One region of the Geobacillus sp. YHL genome, then DNA from elsewhere that is predicted to be linked to it. Evidence: riboswitches for the same ligand, from Rfam matches in the RefSeq annotation. Region 1 holds a riboswitch; each other region holds the start of a gene.

Region 1 (10,011 bases):
GGCGCATCGCCGGCGCGGTGTTCAACCTCGGCTATTTGCCGGGCGGCAATAAGCAAATCGTCACCCAGCCGGAATCGACGATCGAAGCGGTCCGCCAGTTGCTTTCCGTCATGAAGCCGGGCGGCGTCATCGTTCTTGTCGTCTACCACGGCCATCCGGAAGGAAAGCGCGAACGCGACGCGCTCCTTGATTACGTCCGCTCTCTTGATCAACGGCGCGTCCATGCCTTGAAATACGAATTCATCAATCGGCAAAACAACCCGCCGTTTTTGCTCGCGCTCGAAACCCGGGCGGATAAGGGCGCCTGAATCAATCGGATCCCGCCCCTTTTGCCAATACAAGCAAACGGCCGCCCTTATGAAAAGGACAGCCGTTTTTGCCGCTCCTGCCAAAAGCGGTATGCTTTTCCGTTCCAATAGAAAAACTGCGACGCCGCCCCGCCGGCGCGGACGAGCCGGCGCGCCAGCCGGCGCAGCCCGCGTTGCTTTTTCACCTTGGCATCCGACAAATACAATCCAAGAAGCCCTCGGTGAATAAGGCGGTGAAACTCGCCGTGCGGAAGGGCGCCGACATGGCGGTCGGCCTCTTCGATGAAATGGCAAAGCCGCTCAAGCATCACCGTTTCATTCGGATAGTAAAAGCAAAAGTTTAAATCGCCGCCGTCCCGGTCTTCCTCCTGATCGATCAAATAGTCGAGCAAAATGTGCAGTCCTTGAATGTAAGGAAAATAACCGTCGCGCACTTGTCTCGCCATCTCCGGCGGCAGCGATTCGCCAAACGCATAGGCGACGAGGCAGAAAATGCCGAGCGTCGAACCGGAGCAGGCGGAAAACTCATACCACTCCATCGGCGGCAAGGCGTCTTTGTATTGCGCGAACCATTTCTCCAGCCGCGGCACCCGCTCGCTCGCTTCGACATGTTTATGCACTTGCAAGTCGCAATAATATCCGGCCAATTCATGCAAAAATGGGGCGATCGTCTCATAATGGCGCACCGTCTCGAGCACCTCTTGGCACGTGCGGACAAGCGCCGGCAAATAGCCGCCGTCTTCCTGTTCGCGGCGATGGCGGTAATAGTTCGACGGCTCCGCGCCGATCGTCAAAGCGTCCGGCATCGAATCGTGCAAGGCGCGAAAGTCGAGCGGATCGAGCGAGGTGCTGCGGTCGCACAAATTATCCAAATAATCGCTGATCGTCTGGTAAGCAACGATAAAGCGGATGCAATCCTCCATGTTTTCTCCGGCCAAGAGCGCCAAAATGGAGCCGCCTTCGCAATGGAACGTTTTCGAAGCGATGCTCGCGAGCGCCTGGCGCCGCAATTCCGGGTCGGGAATGCGCTCGGCCTGGCGCCGCCAATAGGCAAGCTCGCGGTGGACAAGCGGAAGCACGTCACGATACACCATTTTCATCAAGGCGATGGGGTTTTTCGGAATGTTCAATCGGCTCACCTCAGGTGCAAACACCATGGTCTCGTCTCCTAGCATTTCCATCTTATCGGCAACCAAAATCGTTTCGCGTCTGAACAGCTTGCGATCTCGTCTTCCAGTATTGCCATCAATGCGGCCGGGGCAAACCATAAAAGGGTTGGCGACGGAGTGAAAAAGCCGCTCAACAACGGTTCTTCTCACGTTGAGAAGCTTTGTGAAATCGGATCTTCTTCCCCGATCCCAACCACTCATCGGGCGAAACGAAACGTTTTTCACCAATCCCGATTAGGTGCGCTCGCTTTCGTTGGCGATTTGGACGCAGCGTTGTACAATACATGGTGAACGATCGATTTTGCAACAGAAAGGAACGAACGCCCATGATTTACCCATACAAAGGCAAAACGCCGCAAATTGCCGCCTCCGCCTTTATCGCCGACTATGTGACGATCACCGGCGATGTCGTGATCGGCGAAGAGACAAGCATTTGGTTCAATACCGTCATTCGCGGCGATGTGGCGCCAACGGTGATTGGCAACCGGGTCAATATTCAAGATAACTCAATTTTGCATCAAAGTCCAAACAATCCGCTTATCATTGAGGACGGGGTGACGGTCGGCCATCAAGTCATTTTGCACAGCGCCATCGTTCGCAAAAACGCGCTCATCGGCATGGGCTCAATCATTTTGGACCGCGCGGAAATCGGGGAAGGCGCGTTTATCGGCGCCGGCAGTTTAGTGCCGCCGGGCAAAAAAATTCCGCCCAACACGCTCGCCCTCGGCCGGCCGGCGAAAGTCGTCCGCGAACTGACGGAAGACGATATCCGCGAAATGGAGCGCATCCGCCGCGAATATGTCGAGAAAGGGCAGTATTACAAAGCGCTGCAGCAACAGCGGACATCGTGCGCCGACAAAAAAGAGCTGCCGTGATCAGGCAGCTCTTTTTCTTTCATCACTTGTCCGCCAACGCCAGCGCTTGTTCTTTCAACAAGGCGGCTTTGTCGGTGCGCTCCCACGGCAGGTCGATGTCCGTACGCCCAAAATGGCCGTAAGCAGCCGTCTGTTTGTAAATCGGGCGGCGAAGGTCGAGCATTTTGATGATGCCCGCCGGGCGGAGATCGAAGTTGTTGCGCACGACCTCAATCAAAATGTCTTCCGATACTTTGCCGGTGCCGAACGTATCGATCGAAATCGAAACTGGGCGGGCGACGCCGATCGCGTAGGCAAGCTGCACTTCGCATTTGTCGGCCAGTCCTGCCGCGACGATGTTTTTCGCGACATAGCGGGCCGCATACGCTGCCGAGCGGTCGACTTTCGTCGGATCTTTGCCCGAGAACGCGCCACCGCCGTGGCGGGCGTAGCCGCCGTACGTATCGACGATGATTTTGCGCCCCGTCAACCCAGCATCCCCTTGCGGACCGCCGATGACAAACCGTCCTGTCGGGTTGATGAAATATTTCGTGTTCTCATCAAGCAGCTCCGCGGGCACGACCGGCTTGATGACCTGCTCTTTAATGTCGCGCTGGATTTGCTCTTGCGTAATTTCCGGATGGTGCTGCGCGGAAACGACGATCGTATCGACGCGCACCGGTTTGCCGTTTTCATCGTATTCGATCGTCACTTGCGTTTTCCCGTCCGGCCGCAAGTACGGCAAGACGTCCGTTTTGCGCACTTCCGCCAATCGGCGCGCCAAGCGGTGCGCAAGCGAAATCGGCAGCGGCATCAATTCTTCCGTCTCATTGCAGGCGAACCCAAACATCAATCCTTGGTCGCCGGCGCCGATCGCTTCGATTTCCTCGTCAGTCATCTGACCTTCGCGCGCCTCGAGCGCCCGGTCCACCCCCATCGCAATGTCCGGCGATTGTTCGTCAATCGACGTCAGCACCGCGCACGTATCAGCGTCAAATCCGTATTTGGCGCGCGTGTAGCCGATCTCCCGGATCGTATCGCGGACGATGCGCGGAATGTCCACGTATGTTGATGTCGTGATTTCCCCGCTCACGAGCACCAGCCCGGTCGTGACGCTCGTTTCGCAGGCGACGCGGGCGTTCGGATCTTTTTCCAAAATGGCATCCAAAATGGCGTCAGAAATTTGGTCGCAAATTTTATCCGGATGTCCTTCCGTCACAGACTCTGAAGTAAACAAGCGGCGTTTGGCTGACATTCGGTTTGTTTCCTCCTCTTGGCATAATGTGGCGACACGGAACTCATTTCCCTTTTTCCCTTCGCAATATAAAAAACCTTTCCTGTAACGGCTGAGGAAAGGTCATGGCAATCGTATTGCTTCCTTTCACTCTTATCGTTCAAGGACTGCGCCTTGCCACAGGTTAGCACCATTTCACACATGTACAGTTGTGACGGTTGCTGGGCTTCATCGGGCCTGTCCCTCCACCGGCTCGGGATAAGAGTATCCGTTCAATGACTTATCTTATCGCAACGGAATCGGCAAAGTCAACTATCAAAATTCATTTTTTATCATTTCCAGCCGCGAAAATTCTTTCCTCAAGGAAATCGACACATTGGGCAAAATAAAGTTTGAAAAACCCACACAATTAGTATGGACTATTAATAAAAATGTGTTATACTATTTTCAAGAGTGATTACAAAAAGAAGGCAGGTTTTGAATATGGGGATCGCAAACATGACGAATAAGCTTGATGTATTGCTGCAAAAACCATACGTCCGCCATCAGCTGTCCGTCGCCGAGCTCGTCGAGAAAGTCCTGCAACGGAACGAAGGGCGGCTGACCCACACCGGAGCCGTCGCGGTCACGACCGGCAAGTACACAGGGCGGTCGCCGAAAGACAAATACATCGTCGAAGAGCCGTCCACAAAACAAACGATCGACTGGGGCCCGGTCAACCAGCCGATGTCTCCCGAGACGTTTGATAAACTGTACGACAAAGTGCTCGACTATTTAATGAAGAAAGATGAACTGTTCGTGTTTAAAGGCTTTGCTGGCGCTGATCCGAAATATCGGCTGCCGATTCAAGTCGTGAACGAATTCGCCTGGCACAACTTGTTCGTCCATCAGCTGTTCATCCGGCCGAGCGCCGAAGAGCTCGCCGCGCATGAGCCGCAGTTTACGGTGATTTGCGCGCCGAACTTTAAAGCCGACCCGAAAGTTGACGGCACGCGCTCGGAAGCGTTCATCATCATCTCGTTTGAACGGCGCACCGTGTTGATCGGCGGCACCGAGTATGCCGGCGAAATGAAAAAATCGATTTTCTCGGTCATGAACTATGTGCTGCCGGAACAAGGCATCCTGCCGATGCACTGCTCGGCCAACGTCGGGCAGGAAGGCGACGTCGCCCTCTTTTTCGGCTTGTCGGGAACGGGAAAAACGACGCTCTCGACCGACCCGAACCGCCGCTTGATCGGCGATGACGAACACGGTTGGTCAAGCCGCGGCATTTTCAACATCGAAGGCGGCTGCTATGCGAAATGCATCAACCTATCGCGCGAGAAAGAGCCGCAAATTTTTGACGCCATCGGCTTCGGCGCGGTGCTCGAAAACGTCGTTCTCGATGACGCGACGCGGGTGCCGAATTACGACGACGGCACGCTGACGGAAAACACACGCGCCGCCTACCCGCTTCAGGCGATCCAAAACATCATCGACCCGAGCGTCACCGGCCATCCGTCCACGATCGTGTTTTTGACAGCCGATGCGTTCGGCGTCCTGCCGCCGATCAGCAAGCTGACGCGCGAACAGGCGATGTACCATTTCTTAAGCGGCTACACAAGCAAGCTCGCCGGCACCGAACGCGGCGTCACCGAACCGGAAGCAACGTTCTCAACGTGCTTCGGCGCACCGTTTTTGCCGCGCCCGGCCGTTGAGTACGCGGAAATGCTCGGGCAAAAAATCGCCGAACACAACGTCCGCGTCTTTTTGGTCAACACCGGCTGGACAGGGGGGCCGTACGGCGTCGGAAGCCGCATGAAGCTCGCCTACACCCGGGCGATGGTGCAAGCCGCCGTCGAAGGGGAGCTCGACAACGTCGAAACGGTCAAAGATCCGATTTTCGGCCTCGCCATCCCGACCCGCGTCCCGGGCGTGCCGGATGACGTCCTGCAGCCGCAAAACACATGGGCCGACAAACAAGCATACGAACAAAAAGCAAAAGAGCTAGCGCAAAAATTCCGCGCCAACTTCCAAAAATTCGCCCACATCGATCCGTCCATCGAAAAACTCGGCGGACCGCTCGTTTAACAAGAACCCAGCCGGACAGGGAACCGTTCCCTGTCCGGCTGTTTTTTATTTCTTTCCTTTGCTTTGGACTCCGACACTGAATCCTTAAGCATTTCTGTACGTCGATCCGTTTCATTCGCCTCAAACAACCTCAAAACAACCGGACTCGATCAAACGCAATGGGCTTCTGTGTTTTCATTTGTCGCAATGGCCATTAGTTCTGTAAGGAATACGTAATGTCATCAAAAGATGGATGATTAATGAACTTGCGCATGATTTCTAAAGTTTTTACTCCCTGTTCCCCCAAGAATTGTGTTCTTGCCTCTATTTCTTCAACTGTTTTCCGCAAATCATCCATATACTTCTCAGAATTTTTAGAATCATTAAACAAGTGATAAAGATGCATAATTCCTATAGAAACTCCAGCAGCATGATATGCTCTGTCTAAAGGCCTTTTGATTTTCAAGATGGTTGATGTAACTAGAGCTTCTTCTTTTGCACATTCATTAGCATTAGGAAACATACAGTTAATCATATCATCCAAGAAGATACTTTGGTGGATAAACTCATGATAAATGGCCTCTGCATATTCAATGATTGACCAATCAGATTGAGGGTTTAACCATACTAATCCCATAACATTGGACACTGATCCTCCACCAAACAAATCTTTTTTTAAAATCAAAAAGGTACCAATAAGTGTATTAATTAAATCATACAAATCATTATGCAATACTTTGATCAACTTTAATGCTTTTTCAATTCTATCAGTAATTACTTCTTGCTCTTGTTGTGAATAAATGTGTTTATCGTTTTCCAAATCCTCTTTGTCAATCATACCCAAACTAAGTAATTTATTTTGCAATGTTTTATCAAAATATGTAACATGTATTTTTTCGTTTGAGTATGGAACAGGAACATCTTGAATATAATTTATGGCTTCAAAATATTTCTCTTTTAACGTGACACCTAATGGGAATTTCTTTCCACTTTCCTGCTCGACATAATTTTTTAGAATCTCGATATTCTCGATAATGTGTGATTTATGCAGAAATGGTAAAAAGATTTTTGATTCTGTCTGAACTATACTTGACATACTACTCCCCCTATTCACGGTATATTTATGGCTCTTCACCACAAAATACACTTGACAAAAAACGTTTTTCATAACGTCAAAAAGATCAATTTCCATTTTTTGTTATTTTGTTCAACTGGGAGGGTCAATATCATGTTTGTTCCTAAAAGTCAAGTACATCTTTCACCCGAGTTCGACAGTTTTGAGGCCATTTTAGGCTCTTGGGTGATGTCCCCACGGGTGAAGGAGCGCTCCCCTTCCCATGGGTCGTAACCGTCGAGGTTGGACTTTTCGCGATGTTCCTGGAGCTAGTTGAGTTTTAGCGATCAACTAGCCCCATTTTTTTCATAAATTGAACAAACTACTTTGTCAAATGAATTTGCATTCTAAGTGGTTGTACTACAAGAGACATTTGTGCATTACTTTTTAAATAATGTTCAACATAACGTTTAATATTTTCGACATGCTTTTTATTCATGGAATAACACCTCCTTCTATTTGTATTCATTGCCATTTTAACAAAAAAATGTATAATTACAACAATCAAAAAAATAAAATTATTCTATACCTGTGGTGCTAGTTGAGCGCTGATGCTCAACCAGCACCATAGGAATAAAAATGGACTCTAAACAGAATAAGGGGGAGGCTTCCATTGCTTCAGTATATCCATTCGCCTTTAGGAAATTGTTGAAAATCCATCCGCTTTCTTTCGCCTCCTCGCTTAGGGGCGCGACAAAAAGCTCGTTTTATCAAAAACTGAAGAGCTGGCTTTTGGTTCGTGTTTACGATTCCATTACCAATCGTTTCGATGATCAAAGAGAGGATTGAGGTCATGAAAAAGAAACCATTTCATTTCCTTTGGATCGGACAATCTTTCGCGAATTTCGGAGATGTGTTCTACATTGTTTCCGTTGTCTCTTGCCTATATCATTTGACATCGAAAGCCATGGCTGCCGCCTTAGTCCCTTTTTTCGTTACATTGTCGTTATTTATTAGTGGAATCGTCGCACCGATATTTTTCGAAAAATATAAACTAAAAACGTTATTGTCCTACGGACAACTGTGTAAAACATTTCTGCTGCTTTTTCTCTCGCTGTTTTTGCAATGGGGTGCGGAACATCACATTGCGATCGTTTACGTTTTTGTATCATTGATCGCTTTTTTAGACGGGATCAATAATCCGATTAAAAACTCCCTCGTTCCTTTTATAGTTTCCAAGGAGGAAATCTTGAAAGCCAACAGTTTTTTAAACACGTTAGACCAATTCATCAAACTTAGCGCATGGCCGATCGGGAGTTTGATTGTCAGTGCGGGATCGCCGTTCCTTTTAATCCATATCACCTTATTGTTCTATATCGTTTCAAGCATTCTCATGTTTCTGTTGCCTATACAAGAACATACAAAGAAGAATACGGTCCAAGACAAAGGCCTAAAGAACTTTCTCCTTTCGATCCGTCTAGGATGGGAATACACGTGGAGAAATGTGCACGCAAAATCGATTAGCTTCATGTCATTTTTTGAAGGAATCGGAAATGGCGTCTGGATTTCGGCCATCCTTTATATGTATGTGAAAGAACAATTACATGTAGGAGAGGAATGGTGGGGATATATTAACTCTGTTTTCTTTGGCGGCATGGTGATAGGGGGATTGTTAAGCGTTAAGTTTAGTCAATCGGTTGAAAAAAACCAGCAATTTTTTGTATTGTTTGGCCCGTTTTGTATCGCTATTGTCACACTGTTATTTGGCACAACGACGCACGGTGCGCTGGCGCTTCTGTATTCCGCCCTGTACGGGATCATCGAACAATGGAAGCTGATCTGTCTTCAGACGATTCTTCAAAAAAATGCCCGGATGGACGCTCTGCCTCATGTTTTTGCCGTGCAGGGAGTCATTAGTTCCGTAACATTCGGAATTTCCACATTGTTAATGAGCTTTATCGCCGATGTTTACGGGATTCGTTTTTCATTTTATTTGTCTGTTTGCTGCTTTTTGATCAGCGGCTGGATCAGTTATCGTCAGCGGAAAATCTGGAGTTATAAGGAGAACCAAAAAGGAGAAATCACGGGAACTATTTTGTGAGCTCCCTCTGTAAATGATCACTTTATTTCAGAACAAAGCAAAGGAATCAGTCTTGCTTCATCATATGGCAGAGTGCAAACCGAAGGATTGTTTGCGCCCCTGCCTTTTCAACATTAGAATCAAAACGCCAATCGGGACGATGAACGTCGCCGATAAATTCTGTCAATAGACTTTACCCTCGATGGCCGTAAGGTTCGAACGCATAAAATGATTGTCGTCGATCCCCCGGGGTTTTTGCACGATTGGGGGTCGACGACAATGCGAAGGCGGGTTTACTTCTTCAGCTGTTCAATCTTTTCCGCCGGCAGCCCGGTCAGCTCGTGGATCGTGTCGACATCGTACCCTTTCGCCAACATTTTCTTCGCGATGTCGATTTTCCCTTCCTCGATCCCTTTTTGACGTCCCTGTTCAATCCCTTGCTTCATCCCTTGCTTCATCCCTTGCTTTATTCCTTGTTTCAACCCTTGTTCGATTCCTTGTTTGACTCCTTGTTGAATGCCTTTCTCGATTCCCCGCTGTTCGTATGAGATGATGAGCTCCATCACTTGTTTCGCTTCCTTCGTCTCCATTTGGCTCACCTCGTTTCGCAGTTGGATTTCCTCCGCTTCGGACAACCGCAAATACGTTTCAAAAAACCCAAACAACAGCCGCTGCTTCGCCTCATCGAGCTCGAGGCGGACTAGGATGCGCAAAAACTCCTTTTTCACTTCCACCTTCTCGCTTTCATTATACCCCATTTTGCTTAACAAGGCGGCGGCAACCGGATTGTCACGGCGGATGTACTCGCGCCACGGCAGTTTGCGCAGTTCCACCGTCAGAAAGCGGAAGTCAAGAACCGTCAAAAATGGAAATTGAATCATCAATGAGGAAGGTTCGTCGTGGCGTTCGTCGTAGCTGAAAATGGCGATCGGGAGGATGCGGCGGCGGTGTTTTTGAAACAAGCGGCTGAAGTAGAGGAACATTCGCTCGGGGAACGTCCGCTGCTTATAGCTTTGATGTTCGACGTGAACGATGACGAGCCCGTCCTCCCCTCTTACCTTTGTTTCGACCAACAAGTCGACGCGGTGCTTCTCCCCGGCTGTCACGTCGGTGAACAGCTCTTCGGAGAGAAAGGAAAGATGATGGACGTCGATGTGCTCGTACACGTCAGGAAAGAAAAGAAGCAAAAAGTCTTCGAAAAACGTCGACAGCAGCTCCTTGAACAACCGGTCGTGATCGATTCGCTGTTTGGCCACATTTTCC
Region 2 (10,011 bases), on a different contig from region 1:
CAAATCGACGCATTGCCAGTCGATGGCTTGTTTCGCCCGCGCAAACGTCGCCTCGGCCGTTGCGGCAATCACGCGTTGGCAAAACAAGCGGACGTGGGATGTCGCCTTCGACCATCGTTCATACGGAATCATATCCAGTTCGACGTACAATAGCTCCGGCGCCTCCCGCTCAAGAAACGCCATCATCTCCTCGACCGTAGCCGCCGTATATACTTGCTCAATCGGCAAGGAATACGCGGAAACGAGCCAGCGGATCGCTTCTCGTTCCTTGTCGTCCCGTTCGGCAATGACCAATTTCACGTTCTCACCGCCTTGGCTGCAAGCGTCGAAAATGAAGGAGCGCTTCCATGCAAAAGGCGGCGGCCAACGCCACCGTTTTTCCGCCTTCATCCCAGAGTGGATTGACTTCGCAAAGATCGACGCTGATCGTTTTCGGATGAGAAACGATTCGGCGGACGAGAGCGCGCACTAGCGACGGAGCGAGTCCAAACGGCGACGGCGCGCTCACCCCCGGCGCGGCAGCCGCGCTGATGGCGTCCATGCAAATGGTCAACATCACGGCATCGTGATGAGCGGCAAATTCCTCGATTTGTTCATAGGCGGCCTCGATCGGCCCTGCGGTCAGCTCGTCTTCAAGCATGTACCGGCAGCCGTACGTCTCGGCCGCCGCAAACAGCGCCGCCGTGTTGCCAAGCCGCTGAATGCCGAGGCAGAAGTAACGGACCCGTTCGTCTTGATCCAATATTTGCCGAAACATCGTCCCGGACGTCGGCCCGTCATCGTACGGGCGCAAGTCGAAATGGGCGTCAATGTTGAGGATGCCAAGGCGGGCTTCGGGCCCGAGCGCTTCGCGAACGCCCAAGTAATGGCCGTACGCCGTCTCATGGCCGCCGCCGATCACGATAGACGCCATCCCGTTTTTCAGCAGGCGGGCGACCGCCTTCCCAAGTTCAGTCTGGCTTTGTTCGAGCCGTTCATCGACGCAAACGACATCGCCTGCGTCATAGACAACGACCCCTTCCGGAAGATGCCAAGGCAGCCGGGCCAGCGCCGCTTTGACGGCGGCCGGCGCCTCTTTCGCCCCTTGGCGGCCTTGGTTGCGGCGCACTCCTTCGTCGCACGCAAACCCGATGAATGCCGCCGCTCGTTCCACCGTCTCCAATGGCTGCGACAAATCGAGCAAGCGAATGCGCTGATGAAGACGAAACGCCTGCTCATCGCTCACGCTGTCAATCCGTCCCGTCCAACGGCCGGCGTCTGGCGGTTGATACATGAGACCATCTCCTTTCCATCATCAGCTGCTTGTTTCTTTCGCCACAGCTTTGCCGTTCTCCTCCTCATGCACGCGAAAAGAGGAAATCGCCGCCGTTTGGCGAATAAAAAAACATGATTGACAACAGAAAGGGTGTTCCACATGAAGCCAATGACCAACTTGCACGCTGTCATCGCCGGTCAAAGCGCGCCGCCCCCATGCGACGAAACGCTCGGCGTCCGCCTGACGGAAGCCCGAGACGGCTATGCGAAAGGGGTATGGACGATCAGCGAATCGCTGCTCAACGGCAACGGGGTGATTATGGGCGGGTTCGTCGGGGCGGCGGCGGACATTCTCATGGCGTATGCGGTGACGACCTTGCTTCGCGATGACCAAATGCACGCCTCCATCAACTTGCAGACGACGTTTCACCGCCCAGCGGCGGCTGGAGAAGCCGAAATCGAGGCGCGGGTGGAAAAGTTCGGGAAAACCGTCACCTATGTAACCGCCATCGTGCGGCAAAACGGCAAAGAGGTGGCGAGCGCCACGTCGTCGGTGCTGATCATGGACAAACCGTGAAGGTGATGGATCTCCAAAAGGCGTTTTTGCGCATGCTCGTTCTCCTTGGATTCGACGAGTCCAAACAGCAGCTGCTGTTGTTGTTTTGAAACGCATGGAAAGCGATGATCAGAGGAATCCGAGAAAACCGGTGAAAAACGATGATGTTCGCCAAATCGGTGGTTTTGTTGAAAAAGGAGAACCAATTTCACAAGGTTTCCCCACTTGAGAAGAGGCGTTGTCGAGTTGCCTTTTTCATGACATCATCAGTCCTCAATGGCGAAACGAGGTGAGGCGCAGCCGTTTTCGACCAGTTGCCAAGCGCCGGGGAAAGCGCTGTCAAAAACAGCCGCTCTCCGGCGCCTTTCGTTGCTTGTTACCCACGGACAAACGTTTTCGGCATTACGACGGCGACGACTTGCCCGCGGGCGCACAGTTCGCCGTTGGCGAACACTTCGGTGTCCACTTTCCATTTTTTCGGATGAATCTCCGTCACAGTGCCGACGGCGACAAGCGGCACTCCATGCGGCGTCGGCTTGACGAAATCGACGTGAAGCGACGCAGTAACAAAGCGCGGCGGCGTTTCCCCGCTCCCTGGTTCATGGCCGTTTTTCCGATGCAAGGCAAGCGCCGCTGAACCGGTGCCGTGGCAATCAATGAGCGAGGCGATCAGCCCGCCGTACACAAACCCTGGAATCGCCGTATGTTCCGGACGCGGCGTATACACCGTCACCGTTTTGTCGCCCCGCCACCCGGTGCGGAAATGGTGGCCTTGTTCATTCAGACGCCCGCAGCCGTAGCACCAGGCGAATTCATCAGGGTAGTCGTCTTGAATCGCGTGCACGATCATTTCTTCCACGTCATCCTCCCCCTCTCTTTTTCTAGTATACCATTGAATCGAGAAGACGACGACTCCTACATGGACGGTTGTTGTCTAGCGGCAGGCAAGGCCATACGAAGAAAAATGGAACGAAGCGCCAATCGCCAGACGGCAAATTCATAGGCGGCCCAAACAGCTGGCCGCCTAGCGTGACGCCATTTATCGAGCAGGCTCGTAAAACTCGATCCATTCGCCGTCGGGCCCGAGGAAGAACAAATATTTTGCCCCGTTCGGAAGTGTCGTTATTTCTTCCCACACAAGCGGCACACCCAGCGACTGAAGCCGTTCTTTCTCCTGCTCAATGTCTTCCACCGTAAACGCCACATGGTGCACTTTTCCTTCCGTCGGCAAATCCGGATTGTATCCTTCGATCAGCTCGACAATGATCGAGCCGCCAATCCCTAAAAACGCCAATTTCATCGTGCCGTTCGTATGAATCATTTCGTCGAGCAGCTCCAAGCCGACAACATTTTGATAAAACTCTTTCGATGCCTCGATGTCTTTCACTTGAATGCCGACATGTTCAAATTTTTTGACTGCCATTCGTCCCTCTTCCTTTCTATGACTCAGTTAACCATACTGCTTGTAAATACGGCGTCATCTGCATCGGGAAAATCCCTTTTTTCCCAAGCTCTGTCCATATGTAGCGGTCAAGGGCGTACGGTCCGTCCGCCTTCCATTCGTCCGCCTCACTGTTGGTCAACAACAACGAAAAGGCTGTTCCTTGCGCTTCCCCATACAAATGAACGTATCCGTCCCCACGGTCGACATGCACCGCCGCCTTAGAGTCAAACCGGATGAGCTCCGCCTGCACGCAGCGCATGACATGAACGGCGAACGCAGCGGCACGGAGATGAGCGGCCATGCAAGCTCGGATCGACATGTCCCTCTTCACTATTTCCCCCTTCACCCCCTATCGACAAAAACCCCTTTCGCCTCGGAATGATGCGAAAGGGGCCATGAGCCGTTCTTATCATCCAAAGCGAAACCGCTTTGCGGGTGTTAGCACCTTGCCTGCGGCAGGTTGCTGTGGGGTCATCAAGCCCGTTCTCTCGCCCACTCTTGATAAGACGTATGCAATTTATCTTCTATCTTATCATACATCATCAAAGGCAACAACCGTCATTGTTCGACTTCCGGTTGCTCGGACGTGACGCCGACATCTTTCCACGTCAGTTTCGAGCCCGGATCGACCGTGAAGTTGGCGACGCGGTTGTTGACGGCATAAATGGCCGAACGATACAACGTCGGGATGACCGGCACTTCTTCGTTCATCAGCTTTTGCCATTCACTGTAAATTTTCCGACGATATTCTTTGTCAAACGCCTGTTCGGAATGGCCTTTTTCCAACAGTTCATCGTTTTTCTCATTCACCCAGCGCGAGTAGTTGAACATGACGTTGCGGCCGTACAATCCGTACGGGTCGACGTCCGTTCCAGTTCCCCAAGCGGCGGCGTAGACATCCACTTTCGGATCGTCTTTTTCGACCATATCGTAGAAGGAGTTGAACTCCGCCAAGCGTCCGTCTACAAGCTGAACATCGAGGCCCACATCTTTCCAGCATTGCATATAAAATTTGGCCAGCGGTTCAGCGATGTCCCCACCGCTCATCGCCAAGAAGTTGACCTTGAATTTTTTGCCGTTTGGATCTTCGCGGAGGCCATCGCCATCCACATCTTTATATCCCGCTTCATCCAGCAATTGTTTCGCTTTTTCCGGATTGTACGTATACCCTTTGATGGAACTGTCATGATAGCCCGGGAACGACGGCGGAATGAGCGTGTTCGCCGGGAAGCGCAAACCATGATACAGGCGGTCGGCCACCTCTTGGTTGTTGATGGCATACGCCATCGCTTGGCGCAGTTTTTTGTTTTGGAATTTCGGATTGTCCATTACGTTTTCCTGCTTTTTCGCATCCCAATGGCCGAGTTTAAAGCCGATATAGTTGTACGCCAAATCCACTCTACCGATAAACTGAATGTTTTTCGTCCCTTTCGCGTTCAAATATTGGTCAGTCGGGAACTCAGCGACGTCAATTTCGCCTTTTTTCAGCGCTTGCAGGACGACTTGCGGGCTGACGACTTTCAAAATGACGCCTTCCAAGTTCGGTTTGCCAGCCCAGTAGTCATCATTGCGAACAAACTCTACCGACTCGCCCGGAACGATTTTCTTCACTTTAAACGGACCGAACCCGATCGGGTTTTTCCGGATTTTATCCGATTTCGCCAAGTCTTTGATCGGAATGTCTTTCAAGTAATGCTTCGGCAGCGGATACGCCCAAATGCCAGTCAACACCGACGGATTGGCCTGTTTCCATGTGATCGTCAACGTCTTTTTGTCGATGACTTTAATGCCGGAAATTTTATCCGCTTTGCCGCTGTGATATTCTTCCATCCCGACGATCCCTTGGATGAGCGCATCGCCATAGCGGACGCCGGTGTAATCTTTATGGCCGATGACCAAATACGCATACTCCAAGTCTTCAGCGGTCACCGGCTGGCCGTCATGCCAATTCACATTGTCTTTAATATGGATTGTCATCGTCTTTTTATCATCCGACAACTCATACGTGGCAGCCCCATCATTTGTAATTTCATAGTCACCGTTCGTCCGGAAAAGCGACTCGTCAAAAAATTGCAAAATCTCTGCGTCGGGCGCTCCGGTGTAGAATGCATAGCTGAGCGTCCCTTCAAACGGCGTATCGGACACAAGGCCGTATTTCAACACGCCGCCATCGATGATTTTCCCGTCGTTTTTCACCGTCATCGGGAATTTGCTGATGTCTTCCTTCTGAGCCGCCGGTTTTTCGTTATTGTTGCCCTTTCCGCTCGTTGTGTCGGATTTGCCCGTGCACCCGGCGAGCACGAGCAAGAGCGCGGCGAGAGCCGCCAGCCATTTTCTCTTCACATTTTCTTCCCCCTTATCCTAGTCGTTGTCTTGCATCAGCCGCACGTTTCAGCGCTTGGCCGATGAAATTTATGCACAGCATCATCACCAAAATGAGCAATGATGCAGGCAGCCATACCCACCATTTGTTTTGCAGCACATCGGGATTGGTCGCATAGCTGACCAGCGTCCCAAGGCTTGGCGTGCTTTCCGGCAGCCCGAACCCCAGGTATGTAAGACCTGACTCAATGCCGATGTTGCCAGCTAAGTTCAACGTCAAATTGACGATGATAATGGAGCTTAAGTTCGGCAAAATTTGAAACAAAATGATTTTCCAATCCGGCGTCCCGAGCGTCTTGGATGCGCTGACATAGTCCAATTCCCGCTCGGCAAGCGTCTTGGCGCGAATGAGCCGGGCTTTGCCCGTCCATAAAAACGCGCTCATAATCAAAATGAACGTCGCCACATTGTATTTCGGGACGATGGCTACAAAGACGATCACCAGCATTAAAAACGGCAAGACGAGAATAAAATCGATGATGCGCATGATGACGTTGTCGATCCAGCCGCCGAAATAGCCGGCCACCAATCCGACAATGAGGCCGATCGCCCCAGTGATGAGCGTAATGGCCAGCCCGATCGTAAACGAATTGCGGGCGCCGATGATGAGCTGGCCAAACACGTCGCGCCCTCCGTAGTCTGTGCCAAGCCAGTGTTCCGCTGACGGCGGAGAATAGATGGAAAGAAAATCCACTTTCACGATTTCCTCTTGATCCAAAAAGAGCGACACGCCATAGACGATCGACAAAAGGATTCCTAAAATGATGAGCGAACCAAGCGCGAGCCGATCCCGAGCCACCTCCCGCCACATGATCGAAAAGGCGGAAGGGCTTTTCTCGATGTTCGCTCCGGCCGGCGTTGGGCCGCTGATTTCCGCTTTCATGTCAGCTGCCTTCCTCCTTCCCTACTCAATCCGGATGCGCGGGTCGACCGCACTCAAAATGATGTCCGACAACAGCGTGCCCACCAGCGTCGCCAGGCCGGAAATCATGACGAGCGCCGTCACGACGCTGTAATCCCGCTGCATAATCGACTGCAAAAACAGCTGGCCAAGCCCCGGATAGCTGTAGATCGACTCCAAAAACACGGAACCGCCGACAAGCCCGGTGATCTCATACCCTAAAAACGCCGCGATCGGCAAAAACGAATTGCGCAAAATATGGCGCCAATAGATGTGCCGCTCCGGCACGCCTTTCGCCCGCGCCGTTTTCACGAAATCTTTCACTTTCGTATCGACGATTTCGCTGCGCAAATATTGAATCGTAACGACCGTGTTGATGAGCGCTCCCGACAACGCCGGAAGCATGAGATGGTTCAATTTGCTTAAATAGTAAGCGAGCGTCCCTTCCTCGACCTGAACGTCCACGCTGCCGCCGGTTGGAAACCAGCCAAGGTGAAAGCCGAAAATAAACAGCATGATCAAAGCAAAAATGAACAGCGGCGTGGCAAACCCGAGATAGCTGTAGCCGACGATCAGCTTATCAGCCCATGTATCTGTCCATCGCCCCGACACGATGCCAAGCGGAATGGCAATCAGGTACGTCAAAATTAAAATCGCCGCCGACAGCAACACCGTATTCCCGATCCGTCCGGCCAGCAGATCAGTGACCGGCTGCTGGTGGGTATAGGAAAGGCCGAGATCCCCTTGCAGCATGTTTTTCACCCAACGGATGTATTGAATATGTACCGGATCATTCAAGCCAAGTTTTTCCCGCATTTCCTCAAGCGTCTGCGGATCCATTTTCGGGTTGGCCGCCAGCTGCCCCGTCAGCGCATCGCCCGGCATCGCCTTCGCCAGCAAGAAAATGAGGACGCTTAACAAAAATAGCTGCGGAATCATGATCAAGATTCGGCGCAAAATAAACTTCAACATCGTTCCGTCTTCCTCTCTTTACGGAATCGCTACGGAGTGAGTCGGTGAAATGGATTTCAGTGGATACGCCCGCCCATTTTCATCAAAATAGCGCGAATACGCTTGCGCATATTCTTCTTCCACTTCTCGGCGCAGCGCCGCCTGTTTACTGCGTTCGCGCGGATCGGCATTCGGAATGGCGGAAAGCAGCCGCTTCGTATAAATATGTTGCGGATTCGTAAAAATTTCCTCGCTCGTCCCTTCCTCCACGAGCCGGCCGCGGTACATAATGCCGATCCGGTCGCACATATGCCGGATGATCCCTAAATCATGGCTGATGAACAAATACGTCAGTCCGTACTCCTGCTGGATTTCTTTCATGAAATTCAACACTTGCGCCTGCACCGACACATCAAGCGCCGACACCGGCTCATCGGCGATAATGAGCTTCGGGTTGAGCGTGAGCGCCCGCGCAATGCCGATGCGTTGGCGCTGTCCGCCGGAAAATTCGTGCGGATATTTATAGATCGAATCCGCGCTCAAGCCGACCCGTTCCAAAACGTATTGCACCTTCTGCCGCTCCTCTTGCGGGGACAGGCGCTCGAAATTGCGGAGCGGCTCAGCGACAATATCGAGCACACGTTTGCGCGGATTGAGCGAAGAATACGGATCTTGGAAAATCATCTGGATGTCTTTCCGATACGGATGAAACTCGCGGCGGCGGAGCTTTGTCAAATCTGTTCCTTCAAACAGCACTTCACCGGCCGTTGCCCGAATAAGGCCGATGATCGTGCGCCCCGTCGTCGTTTTGCCGCAACCTGATTCGCCGACAAGCCCGTACGTTTCCCCTTGATTCAAAGAAAAGCTGACATCGTCCACTGCACGGACATGGTCGACCACCCGGCGAAAAAAACCGCCGCGCACCGGATAGTATACTTTCAAATGGTTGACGTTAAGAAGCGCCATAGTCGACCTCACCTACTGTTTGATCATCTGGAAAATAAAAATGTTGGTAGCATGTGCAACGCACCCAGTGCCCCGGCTCCACTTCCCGCAACTTCGGATCCGATTCGTGCTTATCCGCCCCAATCCAGCTGATGCGCGGCTGGAAGCGGCAGCCGCGCCGCGGCAGTTTATGCAGCGGCGGAACGATCCCTTGGATGACGTGGAGTCGTTCCTTTTTCGTCTGCGCAGACGGGATCGACTGCAACAACGAGCGAGTGTATGGATGGAGCGGCCGATGGAAAATGGTATCCACGTCCGCCAATTCAACGATTTCCCCTGCGTACATGACGGCTACGCGGTCGGCCATTTCCGCCACGACCCCTAAATCGTGCGTGATCAAAATAATGCTCGTTTTCATTTGCCGCTGCAACTCTTTGAGCAGCCCTATGATCTGCGCCTGAATCGTCACATCAAGCGCCGTTGTCGGTTCATCGGCGATGAGCAGGGCGGGCTCGCAGGCGATGGCGATCGCGATGACGACCCGCTGCCGCATTCCTCCAGACAGTTCGTGCGGATAGCGATGATACACTTTTTCCGGTTCCGGAATGCCGACTTTGTGAAGCAAGTTGATCGTTCGTCTCTTTTTTTCGGCTGCCGACAAGCGCAGATGGTAGTCCATGCTTTCCTCGATCTGCCGGCCCACCGTCATAAGCGGATTGAGCGCCGTTAACGGATCCTGAAAGATCATTCCGATTTCTTTGCCGCGGATGCGGTTCAGTTCAGAAATGGAGAGCGACAGCAAATTTGTTCCTTTAAACTGCAAGCGCCCCTCAATTTTTGTCTTTTCGGGCGGATGGAGGCCCATGATCGACAAGGCGAGCGCGCTTTTGCCGCACCCCGACTCCCCGACAAGGGCGACGACTTCGTTCTCTCCGATCGCCAGCGAAACGTCGTCGACCGCCGCATAATAGTCATCCCCAATGCGAAAAGAGACTCGCAGCCCCTCAATTTCCAGCAACGTTTGCTTTGCCAATGTGTCCTTCTCCCTTTTGTTAGTATTACTAAATTTTAGACTATATAAGTTGCAATAAAGATTTTCCGATTGTTCGATTCTGTTTTCCTTCATAACAAGTCATTTTGATAGAATGCGGTGGGCGCTCTACTGGATGTAAAACAAAGTTTCAACTTATATAATATAATATTTAGATAATATTCTATCATTTTTTTTCGTAAATTCAATATTTATAGAAAAAATATCAGTAAATTTTTTGATTCCTTTCCAGTCTTATACCTCATAGAAAAACATGACTGTGAACTACAGCTCAGTTTCAACCACTATTTTTTGGACAATAAATAAGCAGATGCTCCACGAAAGGAACATCTGCCTAAGCAATGAACAAAAAAGTGGAAAAGGACACAGCTTGACCGCGGCCGCCCATTCACGATCGATTATTGCTTTGTTCCCTATAGTTATTTAAACGCCATCGCCGCCCGCACCGCTTTTTTCCAGCCATCGTAGAGCATCGTTCGCTTGTCGTCATCCATCTTCGGCTCAAACCGGCGCTCGAGCTGCCATTG
Region 3 (10,011 bases), on a different contig from region 1:
GTTCGGTCTTCCGTCACGCTAAAGCGTGACGGAGGCAAGCCTGTGGCTTGTGCCTTCGACAGTCAAAAATGCATAAGCCACTTTTTCGTCAAGGATATGTGAAACGATTTCGTTGCATCTATATGGTTACTTTTGCTGCATCTTAAACTCCAAAAACAGCTCGTTGTAGTAGGCGAGCATGTGTTTTCCTAAGTTTTCGTACACTTCGAGATGCCCTGCTGAATCCAAATCGGGGTAAAAGCGCCGATCGCCCGCGATGTCTTTTGGCAAATAGCGAAGCGCCTTTTTATTCGGCGTCGAATAGCCGACATACTCGGCGTTTTGCGCCGCGTGTTTCGGGTCGAGCATAAAGTTGATGAACGCGTGCGCTCCTTCGATGTTTTTCGCTGTTTTCGGAATGACCATGTTGTCAAACCATAAGTTGGAGCCTTCTTTCGGCACGACATAGTCGAGCTTGTCGTTTTCGGCAATGATTTCGGCCGCGTCGCCTGACCAGACGACGCCGATGGCCGCTTCCTCGTCGGCGAGAAGCAGCTTGATTTCATCGCCGACAATCGCCTTCACGTTCGGCATAAGCCGGTCGAGCTTCCGCTTCGCTTCTTGCAAATGGGCTTTGTTCGTGTCATTCAGCGAATAGCCGAGGCTGTTCAACGCCATCCCCATCACTTCCCGCGCCCCGTCGACAAGCAAAATTTGATTGCGCAAGCTTGGATCCCATAAGTCGTTCCAGCTCGTCATTCTTTTGCCGCCAAGCATCTCGCGGTTGTAGACGATGCCGACCGTTCCCCAAAAATACGGCACGGAATACCGGTTGTGCGGGTCAAACGGCAAGTTGAGAAACCGCGGTTCGATATATTGCAAATTGGGAAGCTTTCGGTGATCAAGCGGCAGAAGCAGCTTTTCCTCGATCATTTTGCTGATGGCGTAATCGGACGGAACGGCGACGTCAAACGTCGCCCCGCCTTGGGCGATTTTCGCCATCATCGCCTCGTTGGAATCGAACGTTTGGTAAATCACTTTCCACCCTGTCTCTTTTTCAAATTCGCGAATGAGCGCCGGGTCAATGTAATCGCCCCAGTTGTAGACCGTCACCGTTTTGCCTCCGCCGTACCCTTCCGCTTCGTTCAGCCGATGAGTGACAAACATCAGGACGAACGCGGCGATGAACACGGCCGCAAATCCTTGGACAAGCCGTCTCACCTACTTTCGCCCCCCTATCCCGTACATTCGGCCGCCTTTTTGGCTGAGCACGTAATAACCGATGACGAGCAGCATCGTAAACAAAAACAGAAGCGTCGACAGCGCATTGATCGATAAGGAAATGCCCTGGCGCGCCCGCGAATAAATTTCCACGGACAACGTCGAAAACCCATTTCCCGTGACAAAAAACGTCACGGCAAAGTCATCAAGCGAATACGTGAGCGCCATGAAAAAGCCCGCCCATATGCTCGGGGCCAAAAACGGCAGCACCACACCGGACAGCACTTGCCAATGACTGGCTCCTAAATCTCTAGCCGCATCAATCAGCGTCGGGCTCATTTCCTCGAGTTTCGGCAGCACCATCAACACGACAATCGGCACGCTAAAAGCGATATGGGACAACAGCACAGATGTAAACCCTAGTTGAATGCCAGCGATCGTAAACAACAGCAAAAACGAAGCGCCGATGATGACGTCTGGGCTGACGATCAGCACGTTGTTGAGAGCGAGAAGAGCGTTTTTCGTTCGCTGCCGCTTGACATAGTAAATGGCGAGCGCCCCGATGACCCCAAGTATCGTCGCAACCGCCGCCGACAGCAGCGCGACGACGATTGTATTCAAAACGATGATGAGCAAGCGGTCGTCGGACAGCACGTCGCGGTACCACTTGAGCGTGAACGATTGAAAATCGTGCATCGTCCCGCCGCTGTTGAACGAATAATACATCAAATACACAATCGGCGTATACATCACGGCAAACACGGCTAACAGGTACACACGTCCCCACCAATGCGTCCGTTTCATCGGCTTCCCTCTTTTCTTCCGCTTCCTGTCAGGATGACGATGACCGCCATCGCGATCATTAACACAACGGCGATCGTCGCCCCCATCCCCCAGTTTTGGGTGACAAGAAAATGCTGCTCAATGGCGGTGCCGAGCGTAATGACGCGGTTGCCAGCGACAAGGCGTGTAATCATAAACAGCGACAGCGCCGGGATGAATACCGCTTGGCAGCCGGCCTTCACTCCGCCAAGCGTGAGCGGAAAGACGACGCGGCGGAACGTCGTCCAAGCCGAAGCGCCCAAATCGCGGGCGGCATCGACAAGCGATGGCGGCAGCTCCTCCAGCGCGTTGAAAATCGGCAGCACCATAAACGGAATAAAAATGTACACCGACACAAAGACAAAACTGAAATCGGTGAACAACAGCTGCCGCGGCCCGACGCCCAGCGCTTTCAACAAAGCGTTGGCCAGCCCGTACGTGCCGAACAGCCCTAAAAACGCATACACCTTCAGCAGCAAATTCACCCACATCGGCAAAATAAGCAACAACAGCCATAGCTGCTTGTGCCGCGTCTTCGTCAGCCAATAGGCGGTCGGATAGCCGATGAGCAGCGACACAAGCGTGATTAAAAACGCATACCAAAACGAATACGCCATCATTTTCAAATAAATGGGCGTCCACACGGATTTGTAGTTGGACAACGTCCAATGGCCGTCAAGATCCAAAAACGATTCATACACCAAAAAGACAATCGGGGCCACGACAAACAGCACAAGCCAAATGCCATAAGGGATTAAATACCAGTTCCGCCACGCCCGTTCCGTCATGCGTCCTCATCCTCCTTTTCGAGTCGCATGACGTGAATCGCTTCCGGTTCAAAACGAAGGCCGACCGTTTCCCCGACTTCGGCCTTTTTCGTCGAATGGACAAGCCATTCGTTGCCGTTTTCGTCATAGCCGCAAATTTCATAATGGACACCGCGGAATAAGAGCGAATCGACGCGGATGACGATCTGCCCGTCTTCCGGCGCCGCGAGCTCCAAATCTTCCGGGCGGATGACGACATCGACCGGTTCGTTTGGCGCGAAGCCGCGGTCAACACACGCAAACTGTTTGCCGGCAAATTCGACGAGGAAATCGTCGATCATGCGCCCTGACAAAATGTTCGATTCGCCAATGAAATCGGCGACGAATCGATTGACAGGCTCGTCGTAAATGTCTTTCGGCGTCCCAAACTGCTGAATTTTTCCTTTATTCAGAACAAAAATGTAATCGGACATCGCCAATGCTTCTTCTTGATCATGCGTGACAAAAATAAACGTAATGCCCAATCGACGTTGGAGCTCACGCAATTCATACTGCATTTCCGTGCGCAGTTTCAAATCCAAGGCTGACAGCGGTTCATCCAAGAGCAGCACCTCAGGTTCATTGACAATCGCCCGGGCAATGGCGACGCGCTGACGCTGGCCGCCGGACATTTCTTGAATGCGGCGGCGCTCATAGCCGTCTAAGTTGACAAACCGAAGCGCTTCCCTCACTTTCTCGCGAATGTCGGTTTCTTTCATTTTTTTCACGCGCAAGCCAAATGCCACGTTTTCAAACACATCGAGGTGAGGGAACAACGCATAGTCTTGAAAAACAGTGTTGACTTGCCGTTTGTTCGGCGGGACGTTTTGAATCGGCTTTCCGTGGAAATAAATCGTTCCTTCCGTCGGCTCGATAAACCCGGCAATCAGCCGCAAAATCGTTGTCTTCCCACAACCTGACGGTCCAAGCAGCGTATAAAACTTCCCGCGCTCCATCGCAAAACTGACATCATCCAGTACGGCTGCGCCGTCGTATTCCTTCGTCACTCGCTCGAAGCGGATGATCTCTTCCCCGTTCACTTCCAGCCCCCCGTCTTCTTGATGTTCACTATTCCTAATTAGAACATAGGAGAGTGGAAAGTGCAACGGAAAAATCCTTGATCACACGTATGAAAACTGAATTTTTCCTGAAGATCCCGCCGTCATTTTTCTATTTTATCTTCATTGTTTGGACGTGTAAGCGAGATTATGCGGGAGCCAGGGAAGCGCTCTTGATGAACGTGAGAAGCAATGAGATAAGCATGTTGACGGTCGCCTTGAATCCACTCCGCCAACCGATCGCGACTTAGCCTATCAAGGGAATTGAACGGTTCATCCATCAAATACAATTCGACCGGGCGGGCTAAAGCAATCGCAATATGCAGTTTTTGTTTTGTTCCTAATGAATACTGATCCACCGGGAGCGGGAGCATCTCCTCCATTCCAAGCAGACTGCATAATTCGTTCGCTTTGCGGACGTACTGTTGATCCAGCTTCCATAAAAGCCGGAAACATTCGATATTTTCATAACCCGTCAATTTTGAAAACATGACAGTCTCGGATGTCACATAAGACAAATGAGCGCGCATGTCGGGAAGCTGAATCGGATTGCCTTTATAAAAGGCTTGATAATGCAGCTCTCCTTTATCGAGCAATCCCGAAATAATATGCAAAAGAGTCGTTTTCCCCACTCCATTGGGGCCGGTGAGAAGCACGGTCTCCCCTGAAAAAATGGAAAATGAGAATTGCTGAAAAATCGTGGCTCCCCCATCATAGCGATACGTCAAGTTTTGCAATGAAAATAACGGTTCCATCTATTTCTTCCCCTTTTCCTGCTTGGCTCTTCACCAAAAGTTGTACTTGATTTTTTCTGAACTCTATTTACGCTTGTAAGGGAAAATCAACAAATCAGTGATTTTTTCAAATCTTTGTGCAGGAAGCTGTATTGCTTGTCAAGTACATGTTGTGGTGAAGAGCCTCCTGCTTTTTAGACCGTCTATTTTTATACATGAGACACCGTTGATTCCAACCATGCTGAGATGATGAGCAGCGCGACCGCCAGCACTAGTAAAAAGAGGATATCCCGTATATAGAGCGTTTCTTCTTCTCCTCTTGCTCTTTTTTTGACGATTTGAAGAAACCGCCATGTCTCGTACCCTAATGTACAAAACAAGATATGGCCGATGATTTCAGGAATCGCGTGAGGAAAGACACCGGTCATCAACGGCTGCATGCCATATCCTGTGGCGACTCCTCTCACGATCACGCCTAGCATTGCTGCGTTGTAACCGAGATAAAGGGTATTGGCCATTCCTAGCGTCAGCCATCCGCCAACCATCAAAATGGCTCCAACCATCAAGTTGTGGCCTAAAGTGGTCCAAAACGCCATGGAAGTCGGATGAATCGTAAGCTTTTGTGAAAAAATCACTGCTCCAAAAGCAAAACATACAATGTACACACCTAACGACAATAACATATACGGCAAATGAGTGTGAATCGCTCGTCTGATCACCGCAAATGCCTCCTCACGTGCGCCGAGCATATTGAGAACTATTCCATAATACAAGGTACAGCATCAAGACAAACAAAACGCTGTAACATGCCCAACTCCAACCTTTCAAGAGCATAAAAAAGGCAGAAAGAAGCGATGAAAAAACGGTTATGTAAATCAATAAGCGATGAAACGAATGATTTCCAGCCGCAATCACCATATACCCCGCATAATCACGTGGAGATGTCAATGCCGCCTGCTCGCCGCTAGCTAAAACGAGACAGAACACTTCATAATCGGTGCGCAAAATCCGTTTGACAACAAGCGAATAGGCGGGCATCATCACCACAGCTCCCATTGCTGCCCAAAGCCCTCCACTCATCCCCAATAATCCTATGTATTCGAGAAGCAGCAATCCTACTGCCGTCATGCATGGGTAGACGCCTAATCGCTCAAGCAGCGTCCATTTCGCTTCGATTAACGGTACAAGAGGAGGTGGAGAAAGAAGACGAAACACAGTGAGACGCTCCATCTCGCTTTCAAACTGAAAAATGTCGCGAAAGACGTCGGTAATGGCTCGCAACGTGCCTGTCATGACCATATACATTTCAAACATAAACAAAAACAAAATGATCGACCCGTTATGAACAATCGGCAACAGCGCCAAATTCGCTCCTGCAACTAAAAACCATTCCCCTGGCAAAAATAGCGACCAAGGCGGTTTCGTCAACTCACGGGCTTGGCGTGTTAACAGACAAAGATCTTTATATAAAATTGCATTATTCGTGCTGCGAATTTTTAACGACTCTATGACACGTTGATGCCATGAATATAGCATGTACGCTGTCTTGTCAGAATGAGACGCACGAGTGAAAGAAAAGCAAATCAAAGCCAACAGAGCGAATCCAGCACCGATGAATGATAAAGTTGTACTTGAAAATAACCACCCTTCCCTCCAACTTGTCATGCGTTCATAAAACAGCTGTTGCCAATGAGCAACATAACCATCCATATACACAAGGTAAGAGAGCGACAACCCATACATTCGAACCGCTTGGCGGGACAATTGCAGCAACGGCACAATCGCCGCAAGCACGACATAACCAATCGCGAATGATGCCATTCGAAAGAAAAAGGCAGAAAATGCGCCCATCGCTCTAAAAGTTGAGCCACGCACTATATGCGATGTCACATAAAGAAGCAACAACATCGTATGTCCAAACCATACGAATGATGCGCCTGTGATCCCGAACATCACCATCAACCCAATTGAAGGAGGCAACCAAATCGGCAATAGCCGCAAAAGCGACACAGCATAGTGGATTTTGAGCAATCGCCGCCACACCTCGTCATCCCGCACTCCAGACAGACGCACATAATGATAATGGTATTGACGTTGCAATGCCTCTTTGGACTCAAGCAAAACTCCTATGAAAGGACTGACAGACATGAAAAAAAGAGCTCCCATAACCATAGAAGGGCGAAACAGCGTCGAGGATCGAGCGCAAAAGGCTACAACCACAGCCGATGAAACAAGCCATTTCGCCGCTTCCACCAAGAACATGGTCATCTTCGGAGAAAAAGGCGATTTTTTCTGCAATGGGGCCAAACTACTTCGTTGTCGTTGTTGATATAACAGCCATACGAGTTTCACTTCTCTTCCCCCACATTGATTTACTCATTAGGAACGGCAGGGAGTTTTTCCCCTGCCGTTTTGCCTTTTACCATGCAATCGCTGCCGCTTTTCCTCGTTCCGCCACTATTTTTTTCACCGTCGCGACAAAAGCTGACCACCCAATTTCCAAAATGGCGTCGACTCCACCTGACAAAATAGCGGTGATCCCAAGAATAATAGAAATGAGAGTGGAGCCGGTCAACACAATCGAAACAACCGTCGTCGCGATTGACTGTGACACGCCGAGCGTCCCGGCAACAAGCGCCAGCAAACTCATAACCTATCACCTCCTTCCAGTAAATGATAATCGATCAAAACTTTTTTCAAAAACATTCTGTGTCTATCTCATCCTTCGCACTAAACGAGAATAAACCCCGCCGTAAAGCAGCACCAATACAATAAATCCTATTTTGATGGGCATGCTGGCCGCTTTTAGGCGAAAAGCAACTCCAATCAACACAACAAGCGGCAGGCTAATCAGAATAAAATACGGCCACGACCATTGTTTCACCCACTTCACTCCTGTCTGCGATGCGGTTTCTAGTAAATTCCTTGTTAATATCATCCATTTTAATCATACACCTTGACTCTAAAAAAAAAAGAGAAATCGTTCGACAATTTTTTTACATATTTCGACATATTTCATGCTATTGAAATGAAACAGAGATGCTTTTAAGAGCTTGGTACAAGGTAAGCGTTGATCCAAGAAATTCTTTTTGAAATTTCCTTGCTTCACCGTATTGAATAATTTCGAAAAATACATTAAATTATATAGTAATCATCAAAACGTCACCGCACAATTGCATACCGGCATTCTTATCAAGAGAGGGGGAGGGACTGGCCCGGTGAACCCTCAGCAACCTGGCCCGCGGCCAAGGTGCTAAATCCAGACAGGCGGAAGCCTGGAAGATAAGAAGAAGCGAATGAAAAGTCTTCTTCTTATAGAAGGCTTTTTTCTTTTACTACGGAGAAACGGGGGAATCGAACGTGGGATTGCTGGATGAGTTGAAAGAGCGCATTCTCATCGCCGACGGGGCGATGGGAACGCTTTTATATTCGCACGGCATTGACCGTTGTTTTGAAGAATTGAATCTATCCAATCCAGATGAAATCGTCCATATTCATGAAGCGTATATCGCGGCGGGCGCCGATGTCATTCAGACGAATACATACGGCGCCAACTATGTGAAACTCGCGCGCTACGGCTTGCAAGACGAGGTGCCGGCGATCAATCGCGCCGCTGTAAGACTGGCGAAGCAAGCAGCCAATGGGGGGGCGTACGTGCTCGGAACGATCGGAGGGCTGCGCACGTTAAACAAAAGCGTCGTCACGCTCGAAGAAGTGAAACGGACGTTTCGCGAGCAGCTGTTTGTGCTGCTTGCCGAAGGGGTTGATGGTGTGCTGCTCGAGACGTATTACGATTTGGAAGAGTTGGAGACGGTGCTTGCCATCGCCCGCAAAGAGACGGACTTGCCGATTATCGCCCATGTGTCGCTCCATGAAGTCGGCGTTTTGCAAGACGGCACGCCGCTCGCGGACGCCCTTAGCCGCCTGGAGGCGCTCGGGGCCGATGTTGTCGGGCTCAACTGCCGGCTTGGTCCGCACTATATGATTCAGTCGCTTGAGGAAGTGCCCCTGCCCAATTGCGCATTTTTGTCGGCGTATCCGAACGCGAGCCTCCCGGATTACCGCGACGGCCGGCTTGTCTATGAAACGAACGCGGAATATTTTGAAGAGGCGGCCAAAGCGTTCCGCGATCAAGGGGTGCGCTTGATCGGCGGGTGCTGCGGCACGACGCCGAAACATATTGAGGCAATGGCAAAGGCGCTCGCCGACCGGACGCCGGTGACGGAAAAAACGGTGAAGCGGCGCACGGCATCTGTATCGGTGCAAGCCGATCGGCCCGCGCCGACTCCGCTTCCCGAGCTCGCCCGCACGCGCCGCTCGGTCATTGTGGAGCTGGATCCGCCGAAAAAATTGGGGATTGACAAGTTTCTTGCTGGGGCGAAAGCGCTCCATGACGCCGGCATCGATGCGCTGACGTTGGCCGACAACTCGCTCGCCACGCCGCGCATCAGCAACGCCGCTGTCGCCACGATCATCAAGGAGCAGCTCGGCATCCGCCCGCTTGTGCATATTACATGCCGCGATCGCAATTTGATCGGCTTGCAGTCGCATTTGATGGGCTTGCATACGCTCGGCATCACCGACGTGCTCGCCATTACCGGCGACCCGTCGAAAATCGGCGACTTCCCAGGAGCAACGTCGGTGTATGATTTATCATCGTTCGATTTGATCCGCTTGATCCGCCAGTTTAACGAAGGGCTGTCGTACTCGGGCAAACCGCTTGGGCAAAAAACGAACTTCTCGATCGGCGCTGCGTTCAACCCGAACGTCCGCCATTTGGATAAAGCAGTTGAGCGAATGGAGAAAAAAATTCAATGCGGCGCCCACTATTTCTTGACCCAGCCGATTTACTCGGAAGAGAAAATCGTTGAAGTGCACGAAGCGACCAAGCATCTTGACACGCCGATTTACATCGGCATTATGCCGCTTGTGAGCGCGCGCAACGCCGACTTTTTGCATCATGAAGTGCCGGGCATTACGCTCTCTGACGAGATTCGCGCCCGCATGGCGGCGTGCGGCGGCGACCCGGTGCAAGCAGCCAAGGAAGGCATCGCTATCGCCAAATCGCTCATTGACGCTGCGTTTGATTTGTTTAACGGCATTTATTTGATCACGCCGTTCTTGCGCTACGACATGACGGTCGAGCTTGTCCGCTACATTCACGAAAAAGAAGCGGCCGCCAAAGAAAGGAAGGTTGTTCATGGCTAACGTCACCTTAGAACAGCAACTGCAAAGAAAAATTCTTGTCATCGATGGCGCCATGGGCACGATGATCCAAAGCGCCAACCTATCGGCCGCCGACTTTGGCGGCGAGGCGTATGAAGGGTGCAACGAATATTTGACCCTCACCGCCCCGCATGTTATCCGCCGCATTCACGAAGCGTACCTAGA

The links. A riboswitch is a leader RNA that binds a small molecule or an ion and turns the genes downstream of it on or off. The one in region 1 is predicted to bind S-adenosylmethionine.
Region 2: it holds a riboswitch for S-adenosylmethionine, as region 1 does, so the genes downstream of both, JCR24_RS07420 (hypothetical protein) here and metK (methionine adenosyltransferase) in region 1, are expected to answer to the same signal.
Region 3: it holds a riboswitch for S-adenosylmethionine, as region 1 does, so the genes downstream of both, JCR24_RS05115 (bifunctional homocysteine S-methyltransferase/methylenetetrahydrofolate reductase) here and metK (methionine adenosyltransferase) in region 1, are expected to answer to the same signal.

The regions. Positions count from the first base shown of each region.
Region 1 is NZ_JAEIGB010000001.1:47,674-57,684, reverse strand. Features, by position in the region: gene mnmM (tRNA 5-(aminomethyl)-2-thiouridylate-methyltransferase MnmM) at 1-308, shown strand, start outside; gene JCR24_RS00265 (tetraprenyl-beta-curcumene synthase family protein) at 356-1,465, opposite strand; gene JCR24_RS00260 (gamma carbonic anhydrase) at 1,804-2,352, shown strand; gene metK (methionine adenosyltransferase) at 2,375-3,586, opposite strand; SAM riboswitch class I at 3,716-3,830, opposite strand; gene pckA (phosphoenolpyruvate carboxykinase (ATP)) at 4,049-5,635, shown strand; gene JCR24_RS00245 (aKG-HExxH-type peptide beta-hydroxylase) at 5,829-6,710, opposite strand; gene JCR24_RS00240 (MFS transporter) at 7,522-8,769, shown strand; gene JCR24_RS00235 (Rpn family recombination-promoting nuclease/putative transposase) at 9,042-10,004, opposite strand.
Region 2 is NZ_JAEIGB010000005.1:128,424-138,434, reverse strand. Features, by position in the region: gene JCR24_RS07445 (helix-turn-helix domain-containing protein) at 1-300, opposite strand, end outside; gene hutG (formimidoylglutamase) at 305-1,273, opposite strand; gene JCR24_RS07435 (PaaI family thioesterase) at 1,415-1,831, shown strand; gene JCR24_RS07430 (PaaI family thioesterase) at 2,187-2,669, opposite strand; gene JCR24_RS07425 (VOC family protein) at 2,850-3,233, opposite strand; gene JCR24_RS07420 (hypothetical protein) at 3,250-3,573, opposite strand; SAM riboswitch class I at 3,658-3,762, opposite strand; gene opp4A (oligopeptide ABC transporter substrate-binding protein) at 3,813-5,597, opposite strand; gene JCR24_RS07410 (ABC transporter permease) at 5,611-6,519, opposite strand; gene opp4B (oligopeptide ABC transporter permease) at 6,541-7,509, opposite strand; gene JCR24_RS07400 (ABC transporter ATP-binding protein) at 7,528-8,454, opposite strand; gene JCR24_RS07395 (ABC transporter ATP-binding protein) at 8,441-9,466, opposite strand; gene glpK (glycerol kinase GlpK) at 9,904-10,011, opposite strand, start outside.
Region 3 is NZ_JAEIGB010000003.1:146,890-156,900, reverse strand. Features, by position in the region: gene JCR24_RS05160 (ABC transporter substrate-binding protein) at 127-1,200, opposite strand; gene JCR24_RS05155 (ABC transporter permease) at 1,201-2,004, opposite strand; gene JCR24_RS05150 (ABC transporter permease) at 2,001-2,810, opposite strand; gene JCR24_RS05145 (ABC transporter ATP-binding protein) at 2,807-3,868, opposite strand; gene JCR24_RS05140 (ABC transporter ATP-binding protein) at 3,991-4,641, opposite strand; gene JCR24_RS05135 (stage II sporulation protein M) at 4,830-5,339, opposite strand; gene JCR24_RS05130 (hypothetical protein) at 5,353-6,972, opposite strand; gene JCR24_RS05125 (uberolysin/carnocyclin family circular bacteriocin) at 7,040-7,270, opposite strand; gene JCR24_RS05120 (hypothetical protein) at 7,334-7,504, opposite strand; SAM riboswitch class I at 7,807-7,909, shown strand; gene JCR24_RS05115 (bifunctional homocysteine S-methyltransferase/methylenetetrahydrofolate reductase) at 7,981-9,828, shown strand; gene metH (methionine synthase) at 9,821-10,011, shown strand, end outside.